Regions from separate parts of the Streptomyces sp. bgisy100 genome, predicted to be linked through region 1. Evidence: riboswitches for the same ligand, from Rfam matches in the RefSeq annotation. Region 1 holds a riboswitch; the other holds the start of a gene.

The links. Region 1 has a riboswitch for glycine ahead of gcvP (aminomethyl-transferring glycine dehydrogenase). Riboswitches for the same ligand answer to the same signal wherever they lie in the genome.
Region 2: another riboswitch for glycine. It lies ahead of cycA (D-serine/D-alanine/glycine transporter); the one in region 1 lies ahead of gcvP (aminomethyl-transferring glycine dehydrogenase).

The regions. Positions count from the first base shown of each region.
Region 1 is NZ_JBYITE010000030.1:80,497-89,861, forward strand. It holds gene AC3EQ1_RS20445 (glutamate-cysteine ligase family protein) at 1-507, opposite strand, end outside; gene AC3EQ1_RS20450 (hypothetical protein) at 994-1,587, shown strand; gene AC3EQ1_RS20455 (DUF5999 family protein) at 1,893-2,099, shown strand; gene gcvP (aminomethyl-transferring glycine dehydrogenase) at 2,289-5,174, opposite strand; glycine riboswitch at 5,363-5,458, opposite strand; gene AC3EQ1_RS20465 (PRC-barrel domain-containing protein) at 5,573-5,950, shown strand; gene AC3EQ1_RS20470 (DNA polymerase IV) at 5,866-7,389, opposite strand; gene AC3EQ1_RS20475 (MerR family transcriptional regulator) at 7,456-8,064, opposite strand; gene AC3EQ1_RS20480 (bifunctional nuclease family protein) at 8,232-8,705, opposite strand; gene ftsR (transcriptional regulator FtsR) at 8,758-9,365, opposite strand, start outside.
Region 2 is NZ_JBYITE010000070.1:21,862-25,933, reverse strand. It holds gene AC3EQ1_RS29445 (trypsin-like serine peptidase) at 1-756, opposite strand, end outside; gene cycA (D-serine/D-alanine/glycine transporter) at 1,255-2,739, opposite strand; glycine riboswitch at 3,154-3,243, opposite strand; glycine riboswitch at 3,244-3,340, opposite strand; glycine riboswitch at 3,582-3,677, shown strand; glycine riboswitch at 3,683-3,767, shown strand.

The DNA of each region.
Region 1 (9,365 bases):
TTCGATGTCGAGGTCGATCTCCTCGCCGCGGGCGGCGAGAATCTGATCGTTGAGCAACATGTAACGGTCGACCTCGGAGAGGTTCCCGGACACCAGATCGTCCGGCCCCAGGGTGGGCAGGATGCCGATCATCACGATCTCCGCGGAGACTTCCCGGGCCTTGCGGTCGGCATACCCGAGCCCGGTCCGCAGCTCTTCCGCGAGCTGGTCCAGAACCCGCCCGGACAGCCGGTGCGGCACGATGTTCACTTCCAGGTTGAACTGACCCAGCTCGGTCTGGAAATCCCCGCTGGAGATCCGTTCCAGGACTTCCGCATTCATCATGCGCGGCATCCCGTCGGCCCCGGCGAGATTCAGCTCGATCTCCAGGCCCATCAAATTCTTCGGGCGGTCGAACCGCCTCTCCTCCAGCAGCCTGTCCAGCGCTTGGAGGCACCGCTGCAGCTTGCGGCGGTAGTGCTGCCGATCGGACAGGTCGAACCCGCCTGCCTCGACCTTCTCCCCCATCGAAGGGTCCCTCCTCGAGTGGGTCGCCGACGGCGCCGGCCGCCGGTGTCACGGTCGATGATGCCCAGGCAATGTGATCGATAACGCCCGGCGGACACCGCATGCCCAGTAAGCTCCTCCGTACACACCATGCGGCACATTCCATGGGCATAACGTGGTGTCCCGGTCCGGATGCATTGCGCACGTGGGAAACGCCGACGGAAATCGGCCTACCGTTCCCGGGACATAACGCAAGGCCGCGGGCCGGGCCATGCGGACAGAATGGGAACAACCCACTCGCAGTAAAGACCGAATACGGACTTGCCCGCAATGCCCGGGTCGGCTAGGCGAAACACTGCGTGAACACCTGTCGTATAAACTTCGCGAACGAGGCAGAGAGTGTGCGCCGCCGGACAAACGGATTCCCGGCCCCCTCTGACCCCGCTGCTGACACCGCCGTCCGCACAGCCCCGCTCCACGTGTCTCCGAAGTGAGAGGCGACCCACCATGCCGCTGCATGTCCCCCCGGCACCCCAGCCCGCCCTGCGCAGCGCGCTCACGGCCCTCGGTTCCCCCACCGCGGTCCGCGACCCGCGCACCCCGGCCCTGCGGACCGTCACCGGCCCGCTGACCCCCGATCTTCCGCTGCCCGTCCACGTCCTGGACCGCGTCACCTCACGGGGCGGCACTCCGCGCACCCGGCTCGCCGGGTGGCGCTTCCTGATCCGCAGCGGCGACCGCGCCGTGGCGGCGGCCGAGACCATGCTCACCCCGGACGGCTGGGCGTTCTCCCACTTCTTCGAGGGCCCGTACGTGGCCTCCACGGAACTGGCACTGCGGCAGGCGGAGGCGCTGACCGCGCCGTACCAGCCGCGCCTGCTCTCCGTGCCGGAGCTCTACATGCTCACGCTGTGGCTGCACGGGGACGCCGGCGCGGACGCCGCCAAGGGCCGTCCCGCGCCGAGTGATCTTCTGGTGCCGCTCGCGCCGGCCCCTCCGGGCATCGCGGCACATCGCGCACACCGGGTCGCCGATCTGCTGCCGGTGCTCACCCTCCGGGTCGCTCCGACCCCGTTGATGGGCATGGGTACGCCGGCCTGACCTCTCCGGGACGCACGGCATGTGTGCGCCCCGCGGCCCGGGGGCCGCGGGGCGCTCCCCTGCCCGGGGCCGGGCCATGGCCCACTCCGGCCATTCCTCAACCACCCGAAGTGACGGTCCCGTTGCGGTGAACCGTCCGCACGAGTGACGCGTCATCAAGCAGTGACGACAGCTCCCGGGAAATCCCTGCGGAATTCCACGCGTGGGGCAACACTGGGACCGACCGATCCGATACGGGGGACGGCACCATGAACTCTGCTCCGAGCCGCAGGACACCCGCCCCATCTCAGCGAAAGATCCCGACCATGTGCCAGCACCAGCCTCCCTGCCCGACCGCCGACTCCGCCGACCGGGAGGCCGCCCATCCCGTGGCGTACCACCCGGAGCAGGGCTGGAGCCTGCTGTGCAATGGCGTCCTGCTCTTCGAGGACACGGGCGAGCTGCTGCCGGACGGCCGGATCATCGGCCCCCGCCGGCCTCTCGGCACGGGGCGAGTCGCGACGGCCGCCTGACCCCCACCGGTCCCGGCACACCACCGGCACCGCTCCACCCGCACCACTCCGGCGGCACCGCTCCGGCGGCACCGCTCCAGCGACACCAAGGGGCCGGCCCGGCGCTCACCGCCGAACCGGCCCCGAAGCACAGTCCCGTCGAGGCACGGCCCCTGCTCAGGGCCGCCGTCCCCGGGGGGGGTCAGCGCCTCACTGGTCGTACTCGTCCAGCGGCGGGCACGAGCAGACCAGGTTCCGGTCGCCGAAGGCGCCGTCGATCCGCCGCACCGGCGGCCAGTACTTGTCCGCCGCGGAGACACCCTCCGGGAAGACCGCCGTCTCCCGGCTGTACGGGCGCTCCCACTCGCCGCCCAGCGTGGACGCCGGGTGCGGCGCGTTGCGCAGCGGGTTGTCGTCCGCCGGCCACTCGCCGGAGCCCACCCGCTCGATCTCCGCTCGAATCGCGATCATCGCCTCGCAGAAGCGGTCCAGCTCGACGAGGTCCTCGCTCTCCGTGGGCTCGATCATCAGCGTGCCGGCCACCGGGAACGACATGGTCGGGGCGTGGAAGCCGTAGTCGATGAGCCGCTTGGCGACATCGTCGACGGTGACCCCGGTCGCCTTGGTCAGCGGGCGCAGGTCCACGATGCACTCGTGGGCGACCAGGCCGTGCGGACCGGTGTAGAGCACCGGGTAGTGCGGCTCCAGCCGCTTGGCGATGTAGTTGGCACCGAGTACGGCCACCTGGGTGGCCCGCCGCAGCCCCTCGGCGCCCATCAGCCGGACGTACGCCCAGGAGATCGGCAGGATTCCGGCGGAGCCCCACGGCGCGGCGGAGATCGGGCCGACCCCGGTCTCCGGCCCGGCGGCCGGCTGGAGCGGGTGGTTCGGCAGGTACGGCGCCAGATGCGCGCGCACGCCGACCGGGCCGACGCCCGGACCGCCGCCGCCGTGCGGGATGCAGAACGTCTTGTGCAGGTTCAGGTGCGAGACGTCAGAGCCGAACCGGCCCGGCTTGGCGAGGCCCACCAGCGCGTTGAGGTTGGCGCCGTCCACGTAGACCTGGCCGCCCGCGTCGTGCACGGCCGCGCAGATGTCGGTGATGTGCTCCTCGAACACGCCGTGCGTCGACGGGTAGGTCACCATCAGCACCGCGAGCTCGTCGCCGTGCTTCTCGATCTTGGCGTGCAGGTCCTCGACGTCGACGTCGCCGTCCTCGCGGGTCTTGACGACCACGACCTTCATCCCGGCCATCACGGCGCTGGCGGCATTGGTGCCGTGCGCCGAGGAGGGGATCAGGCAGACGGTGCGCTGATCGTCGCCGTTGGCCCGGTGGTACGCCCGGACGGCCAGCAGACCGGCCAGCTCGCCCTGGGAGCCCGCGTTGGGCTGAAGGGAGACCTTGTCGTAGCCGGTGACCTCGGCGAGCCGCTCCTCGAGCTCACGGATGAGGGTCAGATAGCCCCCGGCCTGCTCGAGGGGCGCGAACGGGTGCAGCGCCCCGAACTGCGGCCAGGTGACCGGCTCCATCTCCGTGGTCGCGTTGAGCTTCATGGTGCAGGAGCCGAGCGGGATCATCCCGCGGTCCAGCGCGTAGTCCCGGTCGGAGAGGCGGCGCAGGTAGCGCAGCATCGCGGTCTCGGAGCGGTGCTGGTGGAACACCGGGTGGGTGAGGTACTCGCCCCGGCGGAGCAGGGCCTCGGGGAGCGTGTCCTCCGCCGTGGCGTCCAGGGCCTCGACGTCCGCCTCGACGCCGAAGGCGCCCCAGACGGCCGCCACCTGGTCACGGAGGGTGGTCTCGTCGCAGGCGATGCCGACGAGGTCGGCGTCGACCTGCCGCAGGTTGACCCCGGCCTTGCGGGCGGCGGCCACGACCTCGGCGGCGCGGCCCGGCACCCGGGCGGTCACGGTGTCGAAGTACGCGCCGTGCACGATCTCCACGCCCCCGGCCCGCAGGCCCGCCGCGAGCAGCGTGGCGTAGCGGTGGGTGCGGCGGGCGATGCCCGCGAGCCCGTCCGGACCGTGATAGACGGCGTACAGCCCCGCCATGACGGCGAGCAGGACCTGCGCGGTGCAGATGTTGCTCGTCGCCTTCTCCCGGCGGATGTGCTGCTCACGGGTCTGCAGCGCCAGCCGGTACGCCTTGGTGCCGTCGGCGTCCACGGAGACACCGACCAGTCGGCCGGGGAGGCTGCGGGCGAACGTGTCGCGCACCGCCATGAAGCCGGCGTGCGGGCCGCCGAAGCCCATGGGGACGCCGAACCGCTGGCTGTTGCCCACCGCGATGTCCGCGCCCAGCTCGCCGGGCGAGGTGAGCAGGGTGAGGGCGAGGAGGTCGGCGGCGACCGTGACGATCGCGCCCAGCTCATGGGCCCGCTCGATGACCGGGCGCAGGTCGCGCACCTGCCCGGAGGCACCCGGGTACTGCAGCAGCACACCGAAGACACCGCGCTCGGCGACGTCCGCCGGGATGCCCTCGGAGAGGTCGGCGACGACGACCTCGACACCGGTCGGCTCGGCGCGGGTCTCGATGACGGCGATGGTCTGCGGCAGACAGTCGGCGTCGATCAGGAAGACGCCGTTCTTCACCTTGCCGACCCGGCGGGACAGCGCCATGGCCTCGGCGGCGGCCGTGCCCTCGTCGAGCAGCGAGGCGCCCGAGGTGGGGAGCCCGGTCAGGTCCGCGACGACGGTCTGGAAGTTCAGCAGCGCCTCGAGGCGGCCCTGCGAGATCTCCGGCTGGTAGGGCGTGTACGCCGTGTACCAGGCGGGGTTCTCCATCACGTTGCGGAGGATCACCGGCGGGGTGAAGGTGCCGTGGTAGCCGAGACCGATCATCGGCGCCAGCACCTCGTTGCGCTCGGCGAGGCCGCGCAGCTCGGCGAGGACCTCCGCCTCGGTGCGGGCGTCCGGCAGGGCCAGCTCCCCGGCGTTCTTGATCACGTCGGGGACGGCGGCGGCGGTGAGCTCGTCCAGGGAGCCGTAGCCCACCTGGGCGAGCATCTTCGCCTGCGCCCCGCTGTCGGGTCCGATGTGGCGCTGCTCGAAGGGAGTGCCACGTTCCAGCTGGGAGAGTGGGATGCGATCGGCGGTCATCTGCGGAGGCCTCCTGGTCGACGCGACCTGCGAGGGGCACCACGGCACGGGTGCCCGGACGGCCTCCCCCTCTGTCATCTCGACCTGAGAGCTTCACCGGTCCGCCGGGGCGGTCCGGTTTTCACCGTCGGTGAGGAGGGGTTCCGGCGCAATACACGGCCGATGCCCGCCCTGCTTTCCAGAGTGACCTCGTCCGTGCGGTACGTGTGCCTGAGAGATTCCGGGGAGGATTTGCTCCTTCGGCGCCTCCTATTGCTGCTGGAGGACTCTCCCGCACGGGGTCTGCAGCCATTTGCCAGCGTACCAGTGGCTCTCCGGGCCGGTCGCTCGAGTGGCCGAGGGGCGGAATGTGCCCTTTCGTAGTTCTCGTAGAGGATCTGCGAACAGCGGGAGGGACCGTGCAGACCGATATCGATCCGCGGAGCCTGATCGGCCGCAAGGCATTCGACCTCGACGGAGCGAAAATCGGCACCGTGGACGAGGTGTATCTGGACGACGCGACCGGCCTCCCGGAATGGGCCGCGGTGCGCACCGGCCTGTTCGGGCGCGACGCCTTCGTCCCGCTGGAGCCCAGCGAGATCGTCGACGACACCCTGCGCGTCCCCTACCACCGCGCGCTGATCAAGCGCGCACCCGACTTCGGCGTGGGCCGCCATCTCTCGCCGGAGCAGGAGCTGCAGCTCTACCACCACTACGGGCTCGACGCCACGTCCCCGGAGGACGGGCCTGACCCCGACGACCAGGACTTCGGGCGGCTGGCGGGCAACGACGACTGACCGCCCGCACCGGTCGCCTCCGGCCGGCCCTCCGGGGCAGCGGCCTCCCCCGGGCCGCCGGGTGTCAGCGGCAGGGGCTCGGACGGCTCCAGGTCCGGGTCGTCGACGGGGAAGGTCCGCACCCGGCCCGGCGCCGACCAGGGCTGCTCGAACCGCACGGTGACCCGGCCCACTCCGCTGCCCTGCACCCAGCCTGGCCCCAGCTCCGCATGGCGCACATCGTGCCCCGGCACCCAGCGGCGCGCCGGCTCCACCGCGATCTCCCCCGCTTCGGGCGCCACCGGAGCGGGCCCCGTCGGCGGCTCCTCGGCCCGCTCCCCGTCCGCGGCGGCCGCGGCCGCCTCCAGCGCCGCGGCGGCCTCTGCCGTGGCGGCCTGGGCGAACAGGTCCTCCTGCGTGAAGTCGGCCAGCCCCGTGACCCCGACGCCCAGCAGCCGCACGCCCCCGGTGGTGTCCACGAGCTCCAGGAGCCGCGCGGCGGCCTCCCGGATGACCGTGGGGTCGTCGGTGGGGCCGCGCTGGGTCTCGGACCGGGTCAGCGTGGAGAAGTCGTACCGCCGCACCTTGAGCACGACCGTGCGGCCGGACCGCCCGGCCGCGCGCAGGCGCTGCACACAGCGCTCCGCCAGGCGCACCACCTCGGCCCTGACCTGCGCCCGGTCGTGGAGATCGACGTCGAAGGTGTCCTCGACGGACACCGACTTGGCGTCCCGCTCCGCGATCACGGGGCGGTCGTCCCGCCCGCTCGCCATCGTGTGGAGCGAGCTGCCGTGCGCCCGCCCCAGCAGCCGCACCATCTCCTCCTCACCGGCTTCCACGATCTCCCCGACCGTGTGGATGCCGGCCCGGCGCAGGTGCTCGGCGGTGGCCGGGCCGACGCCGGGCAGGGTGCGCACCGTCAGCGGTGCCAGCAGCTCGCGTTCGGTGCCGGGGGGTATCAGCGTCAGCCCGTCCGGCTTGGCCTGCTCGGAGGCGATCTTGGCCAGCATCTTGGATCCCGCCAGACCCACCGAGCCACTGAGCCCGGTGGCGGCCCTGATGTCGGCCCGCAGCCGCTCGCCCACGGCCCGCGCCGAGGCCTCGGAGTCCGCCGCCCCCTCCGCCTCCAGGTCCACGAAGGCCTCGTCCAGGCTCAAGGGCTCCACCAGGGGCGAGAGGCCGTGCAGCAGCTCCATGACGGCATCGCTGACCTGGCGGTACAGCGAGAAGCGCGGTGTCAGATAGGCCGCGTTCGGGCAGAGCCGCCGGGCCTGGGCCGTCGCCATGGCCGAGTGCACCCCGAAGACCCGCGCCTCGTACGACGCGGTGGCGACCACACCCCGCGGCCCGAGCCCGCCGACGACCACCGGCTTCCCGCGCAGGCTCGGCTTCGCCGCCTGTTCCACCGCGGCGTAGAAGGCATCCATGTCGAGATGGAGGATGGTCGGTGCGCCTCTCACACCCCTGATGCTGCCGTACGGCACTGACAACGGCCCACGGGCGGGCGGCGCGGCGCGTCCGCGGGATCAGCCGGCGCGGTTCCGGCGGCGGGCCAGCTCGTCTGCGGGGTTGTGCCCGATCAGGGTCTCGCCGGTGTCGATCCGCTCTCCGTGGAGCTGGGACAGGGCGCTCTCCACGTCCCGCCACACCACCCCCACGGCGATGCCGAAGATGCCCTGGCCGCCCTGGAGCAGGTCCACGACCTCGTCCGGGGACGAGCATTCGTAGACCGTCGCGCCATCGCTCATCAGCGTCATCTGCGCGAGATCGGACCGCTCGCGGGCCCGCAGGTGCTGGACGGCGGCGCGGATGTTCTGCAGCGAGACGCCGGTGTCCAGGAAGCGCTTCACAATCTTCAGGACGACGACGTCCCGGAAGCTGTACAGCCGCTGGGTGCCGGAGCCGTACGCGGGCCGCACGCTCGGCTCGACCAGCCCGGTGCGCGCCCAGTAGTCCAGCTGGCGGTAGGTGATACCGGCCGCCGCGCAGGCGGTCGGGCCGCGATAACCGACCTCGTCGGACGGCTCACTCGACACGGCGGCTGCCGCGGCGGTGTGCCCGGTGGCGGGGTCGACCGCACTTCCGTGGAGCGGAAAAGGGCCGCCCGCCGCTGTACCGTCGCCGGTGCTTCTCACGCCGACCTCCGTCCTTGACCTGCCTTCTCGACGGTAGGCAGTGACCCCGGGTGCGTCAACGATCGCCACACTCGGCACGCCGAGTGATAATCACCCTGAGAGTGGTTTTCCGTGCCCTCTTCGGGGAAAGGCTGACCGGATGGCCCGGAAGCGCCGGCGTGCGGCTGCTACTGGCTGCTGGATCCGAAGTCCTCGGGCGAGATCTGATCGAGGAATTCGCGGAACTTCTCCACCTCGTCCTCCTGCTCGTCCGGGATCGCGATCCCCGCGTCGTCCAGCACACCGTCGCTGCCGTAGATCGGCGTTCCGGTGCGCAGCGCCAGCGCTATGGCGTCGGAGGGCCTGGCACTCACCTCGACACCGCTGGCGAAGACCAGTTCGGCGTAGAAGACACCTTCCCGCAGGTCCGTGATCCGGACCTCGGTCAGCTGCTGGCCGACCGCCTCGAGCACGTCCTTGAACAGGTCGTGCGTCAGCGGCCTGGCCGGGGCCATGCCCTGCTGGGCAAAGGCAATGGCGGTGGCCTCCCCGGGGCCGATCCAGATGGGGAGGTACCGATCGCCTCCCACTTCACGCAGGAGCACGATCGGTTGGTTGGAGGGCATTTCCACCCGGACACCCACGACGTCGAGCTCGTTCACACAGTAACCCTAGGACCTGCCCGGCCGGTTTGGGTAGTCGGGCAGGGCTTCATCAGTGCAGACGGGTCCGCAGCGCGGCCTGGACGAGCGCCGCGTGGAGCCGCACCGACAGGGTCGCCAGCTCCCGCGCGGTCTGCTCGGCGTGGTTCCTCGTCTGCGGATTGCGGTGCCGCCGCAGCGGTGCCACCACCTGTTCGACCAGGTCCGCCTCCCGGTCGGCGGCGGCCTTCATGACCCGCAGATGCCGCGGTTCCAGCCCGAAGCGGCCCAGGTCGGCGACGAGCTTGGCGACCTGGACCGCCTCGATGTCGTACGCGCCGTCCTCGGCGGGCCCGATCAGGCCGTAGGACTCCCACTCGGCGAGCCGCCCCTCGTCCACCTCGGCGGCCGCCAGGAGCTCCGCACGGCCGATCCGGGCCGCGGTGGCGACCGTCTCCGCCTCGGAGTCCTCCAGCGCCCCGTCGAGCAGCTCACGGGGCCGGGAGGGGGCCGGGAGCTCGACGCGCTCGCCCCTGGCCAGCGCGTCGAGCTGCTCCCGGATGACCTTCAGCGGCAGGTAGAGATCCCGCTGCATGCGCAGGACGTACCCGAGCCGCTCCACGTCCTCCGGGGTGAATTTGCGGTACCCGGAGGGCGTGCGGCGCGGCTCGACGAGCCCCT
Region 2 (4,072 bases), on a different contig from region 1:
CGGCGTGCCGACGCAGTGCAGGAGCTGCTCGCCGAGCTGCGGACGGGTCGCGGAGTAGCCGAAGGCGGAGACGGTGCCGCCGACGGGGCGGTTGAAGGCGATGTCCTGGCCGCCCACGACATCGGTGAGCTTCCGGCCGCCCTTGTCGGGGTCGACGACCAGCGTGGACAGGTCGTCGGTGGAGTCGTTCTCCCAGGTGCGCGGGGTCGCGGCGCCACGGACCGCGAACGCGCCGTAGGGAGCCTTGCCCTTGCTGTAGCCGGGGACGAACACCATCAGAATGTTGGTGTTGTGGGGTGAGGAGCCCCGGCGCACGCAGTGTGCCGCGGTCATCACGGCGGATCGGTTGGCGCTCTTGACGGCCGTGGCCGTGCACCAGGTGTCGGCGCCGTTCGCGTTGACGAAGAAGAGCCGCCCGACGGTCTTCATCGCGGTGCCCTGCCACGGTTTGGCCTTCGGCCCGGTCGGGCCGAGGTCCACGGACTTCCCGACGGCCTTCATTCGGGCCGGCGTCCAGTAAGCGAGGGCGTCCTTGCGCTCCTTGGCGGTGTACGACAGGACGGAGACCGGGTCGGCCGCGGCGGGACGGGCCCGGCCGGCCAAGGCCGTCGCCGGGATCGGAGCAGCGAGGGCGAGGGCCGTACCAGCCGCGGCGAGTGCCAGGGCCCGGCCACGAAGGCGCCGGATCACGGACGCGGATGTCCAGGGCGCGGATGTCCAGGGAGTGGACGTCCGGGGCATGGATGTCTGGGGCATGGCAGATGCCTCCTCGGCTGGTGCCGGCCGCGGACAGGGGTCGGCGGTCCGCAAGGACAGAGGGGGGAATCAGCCTGTTCGGTTGCGTTGTTGACGGTCTATGACACAAGTGTGCTGATGGGCGATGTGCGGTGCGCATCGGGGCCGGGCCTCCGGCGCCCCGGCACGCGGGCCCGGCGACCCCGGGCGTGGTGCGCGACGAGGGCGATGTCGCCGACATCCCGGACGCCGGGACGACCGGGGCCGGGCGCAGCGCGAGGCGGCTCAGGAGGCACTGCCCGTCCTGCTGCCGCTGCTGACGACGACATGTCCGTGCGGTGGGGCCGCCGGGGAACTCCAGCGGATCTGCGCCGAGCCGACGGCGCAGGCCGTGCAATGGCAGTAACCACGCGGAGAGCGAGCGCCGTCCGCCTCGACCGGCACCGAAGGCAAGTGCCGTTCCCCTCTGCCGGGAGCGGCGCTCGCGATCGGTGCCGGTCGCGGGATCCGGTGGCCGTATCAGTCCTCCCGCGCGCCGTGGAGTTCGGAGCGGAAGGCCGCCTCACGGGCCGCATGGTGCGGGCGGCGGCGTACCCCCGCCCACGCGATGCCGAGGACGGCGAACCAGACCGGCGTCACCAGAAGGGCCTGCAGCGTGTCGGCTTCCTGGGTCAGCGCCCAGATGAGGAACACGAAGAACGCGAGCACGACGTAGCACATGACGGTGCCGCCGGGCATCTTGAACCTCGACGCCTCGTGCAGATGCGGACGGCGCCTGCGGTACACGAGGTAGCTGATCAGGATGACCGACCAGACGAACATGAACAGCACGGCGGACACGGTGGTCACCAGGGTGAACGCCTCGATGATCGAGTCGTCCGTGGCGACCATGACCACACCGGCGAGCAGGAACACACCGGAGAGGAACAGGGCGTTGGCCGGCACCTTCCTGGAGGTGAGCCGGCCGAAGCGCGCCGGGGCGTCGCCCTCCCGGGCCAGCCCGTAGACCATGCGTGAGGTGGAGTAGATGCCCGAGTTCGCGGACGAGGCGGCCGAGGTCAGCACGACGAAGTTGATGGCCGACGCGGCGATCCCCAGCCCGGCCAGCGTGAACATCACGACGAACGGGCTGCGGTCCGCGCTGATCTCGCGCCAGGGCGTGACCGAGATGATCACGATCAGCGCGACGACGTAGAACAGCATCACGCGCACCGGGATCGAGTTGATCGCCTTGGGCAGGTTGCGTTCCGGGTTCTCCGCCTCGGCCGCGGTGGTGCCGACCAGTTCGATGCCGACGAAGGCGAAGGTCGCGATCTGGAATCCCGCGACGAACCCCATGGGCCCGGTGGGGAAGAACCCGCCGTCGTTCCAGAGGTTGGAGAAGCTCGCCGCGGCACCGCCGGGCGCCTGGAAGTGGCCGAACACCATGACCAACCCGACGACGATCAGCGCCAGGATCGCGACGATCTTGATCAGCGCGAACCAGAACTCGGTCTCGCCGAACGCCTTCACGGTGGGCAGGTTCAGGGCGATCAGCAGGATGACGGCGGCCAGGGCCGGTATCCACAACGCCAGGTCGTGCCACCAGTAGGACACATACCCCGAGATGGCGATGACGTCGGCGATGCCGGTGACGATCCAGCAGAACCAGTAGGTCCAGCCCGTGAAGAACCCGGCCCACGGCCCCAGCAGGTCGGCCGCGAAGTCGGCGAAGGACTTGTAGCGCAGGTTGGAGAGCAGCAGCTCGCCCATCGCCCGCATCACGAAGAAGAGCATCACGCCGATGATCATGTAGACGAAGATCACTGAGGGACCGGCCAGCGAGATCGTCTTGCCCGACCCCATGAACAGGCCGGTCCCGATCGCACCGCCGATCGCGATGAGCTGGATGTGCCGGTTGGACAGTTGGCGGGAGAGGTGCTGTTCGCCCTCGGGCGAGGGCGTCGGTCCGGCCGCCGGCCGGGCCGGTCCGGTGGTCGAGCCGGTGTCACTGCTGTCAGGCATGGGGCGAACCTCGCGGAGCTCACACCCCGTGCGAACACGGGGCAGGGGGTGTCTCGGAGCATGACCACGCGCCCACGGGGTGGGGCGAGCGGGCACGGTGGGGCTGCGCGCGGACATGCGGCAGCCGACCGGAACGGTGTCGGTGCGCTGAACGGGACCTCGGAGGCCGTACGGGCCCACGGAGCGCTGAACGGGCCGGGCCGACAGGGTCCGAACGGGCCCACGGAGGCTGAACGGGCCGGGCCCGCAGAGGCCGAACGGGCGCACGGAGGCTGAACCGGCCCACGGAGAAGGCCGAAGATCAGCCCGGAGACCGGCAGGTGGATGGGGTGGTCAGGGGAGAGGCGGCGGGAGAGCCATCAGGGGCTCCTCGAAGATCGAGCACGGACAGGGGCCCGTGCGGCCGAGTGAGCCTCCCCCTCTGTCATGAGCCTGAGAGCTTCGCCGCGCTGAGCGCGGCTTGCACCGTCGGCGAGGCGCGTCGGCGCCTGCTTTCCAGAGTTGCCTGCCCGAGCGGTAGGGATGCCTGAGAGATTCCGGGGAGGTGTTGCTCCTTCGGCGACCGGATCTGGCTGATCCGGTGCTCTCCCGCTCCGGGGTGAACGGCGATGTGCGGTGAGGTTAGGTCCCCGCCGACGGCCGGTCAAGGGTCCGGCCGAGGGCTGGACATTACTTCGGAGTAGTACGGTGCTCGCCCGTGAGGAGCGGCGTTTTCGCAGCTCAGGGTGGGCATCCTGGGGCGATCCGTTACCGCGCATGTGCACCGAGCAGACCCTTGACGGCGGTGTTCCGCTGCCCGTACGTTGCCTCCCGAAGGACCCGACAACCACATACACCGCTGACGATTCTGCGCGGGAGAGCCACGTCATCCGATGACATGGCGCCGAAGGAGCAAATCCTCCCCGGAAACTCTCAGGCCTCGATACCGCGTGGCGGAGGCGGACTCTGGAAAGCAGGCGCTCACGCGTCTCGCCCACGGTGCAAGCCGCGGACATCCCCGCGGTGAAGCTCTCAGGCCCATGACAGAGGGGGAGGCTCACTCGCCGCGCGGGCTCCTGCCCGTGCTCGACCCGAGGACGTCTCCATGGCTGCCGTTCCCCCGCCGCCGCTCCGGCCGGCGACCACACCCGGATCACCTGCGCCACTGCCGCGAGCGTGTCGGCGTCCGGCCCGGTCCTGTCCATGACGGTGAACCGCGTCGGCCGCGTCCTCGTCTCCGCGGGGCTTGCCCGATCGGTGCCCGCACGGCCTGCCCGATAGGTCTCCGCGCGGCCCGTCCGACCGCTCTCCGCACCCCTGTCCGATGGCCGGCCTGACCGGGCCGTCACCAGGG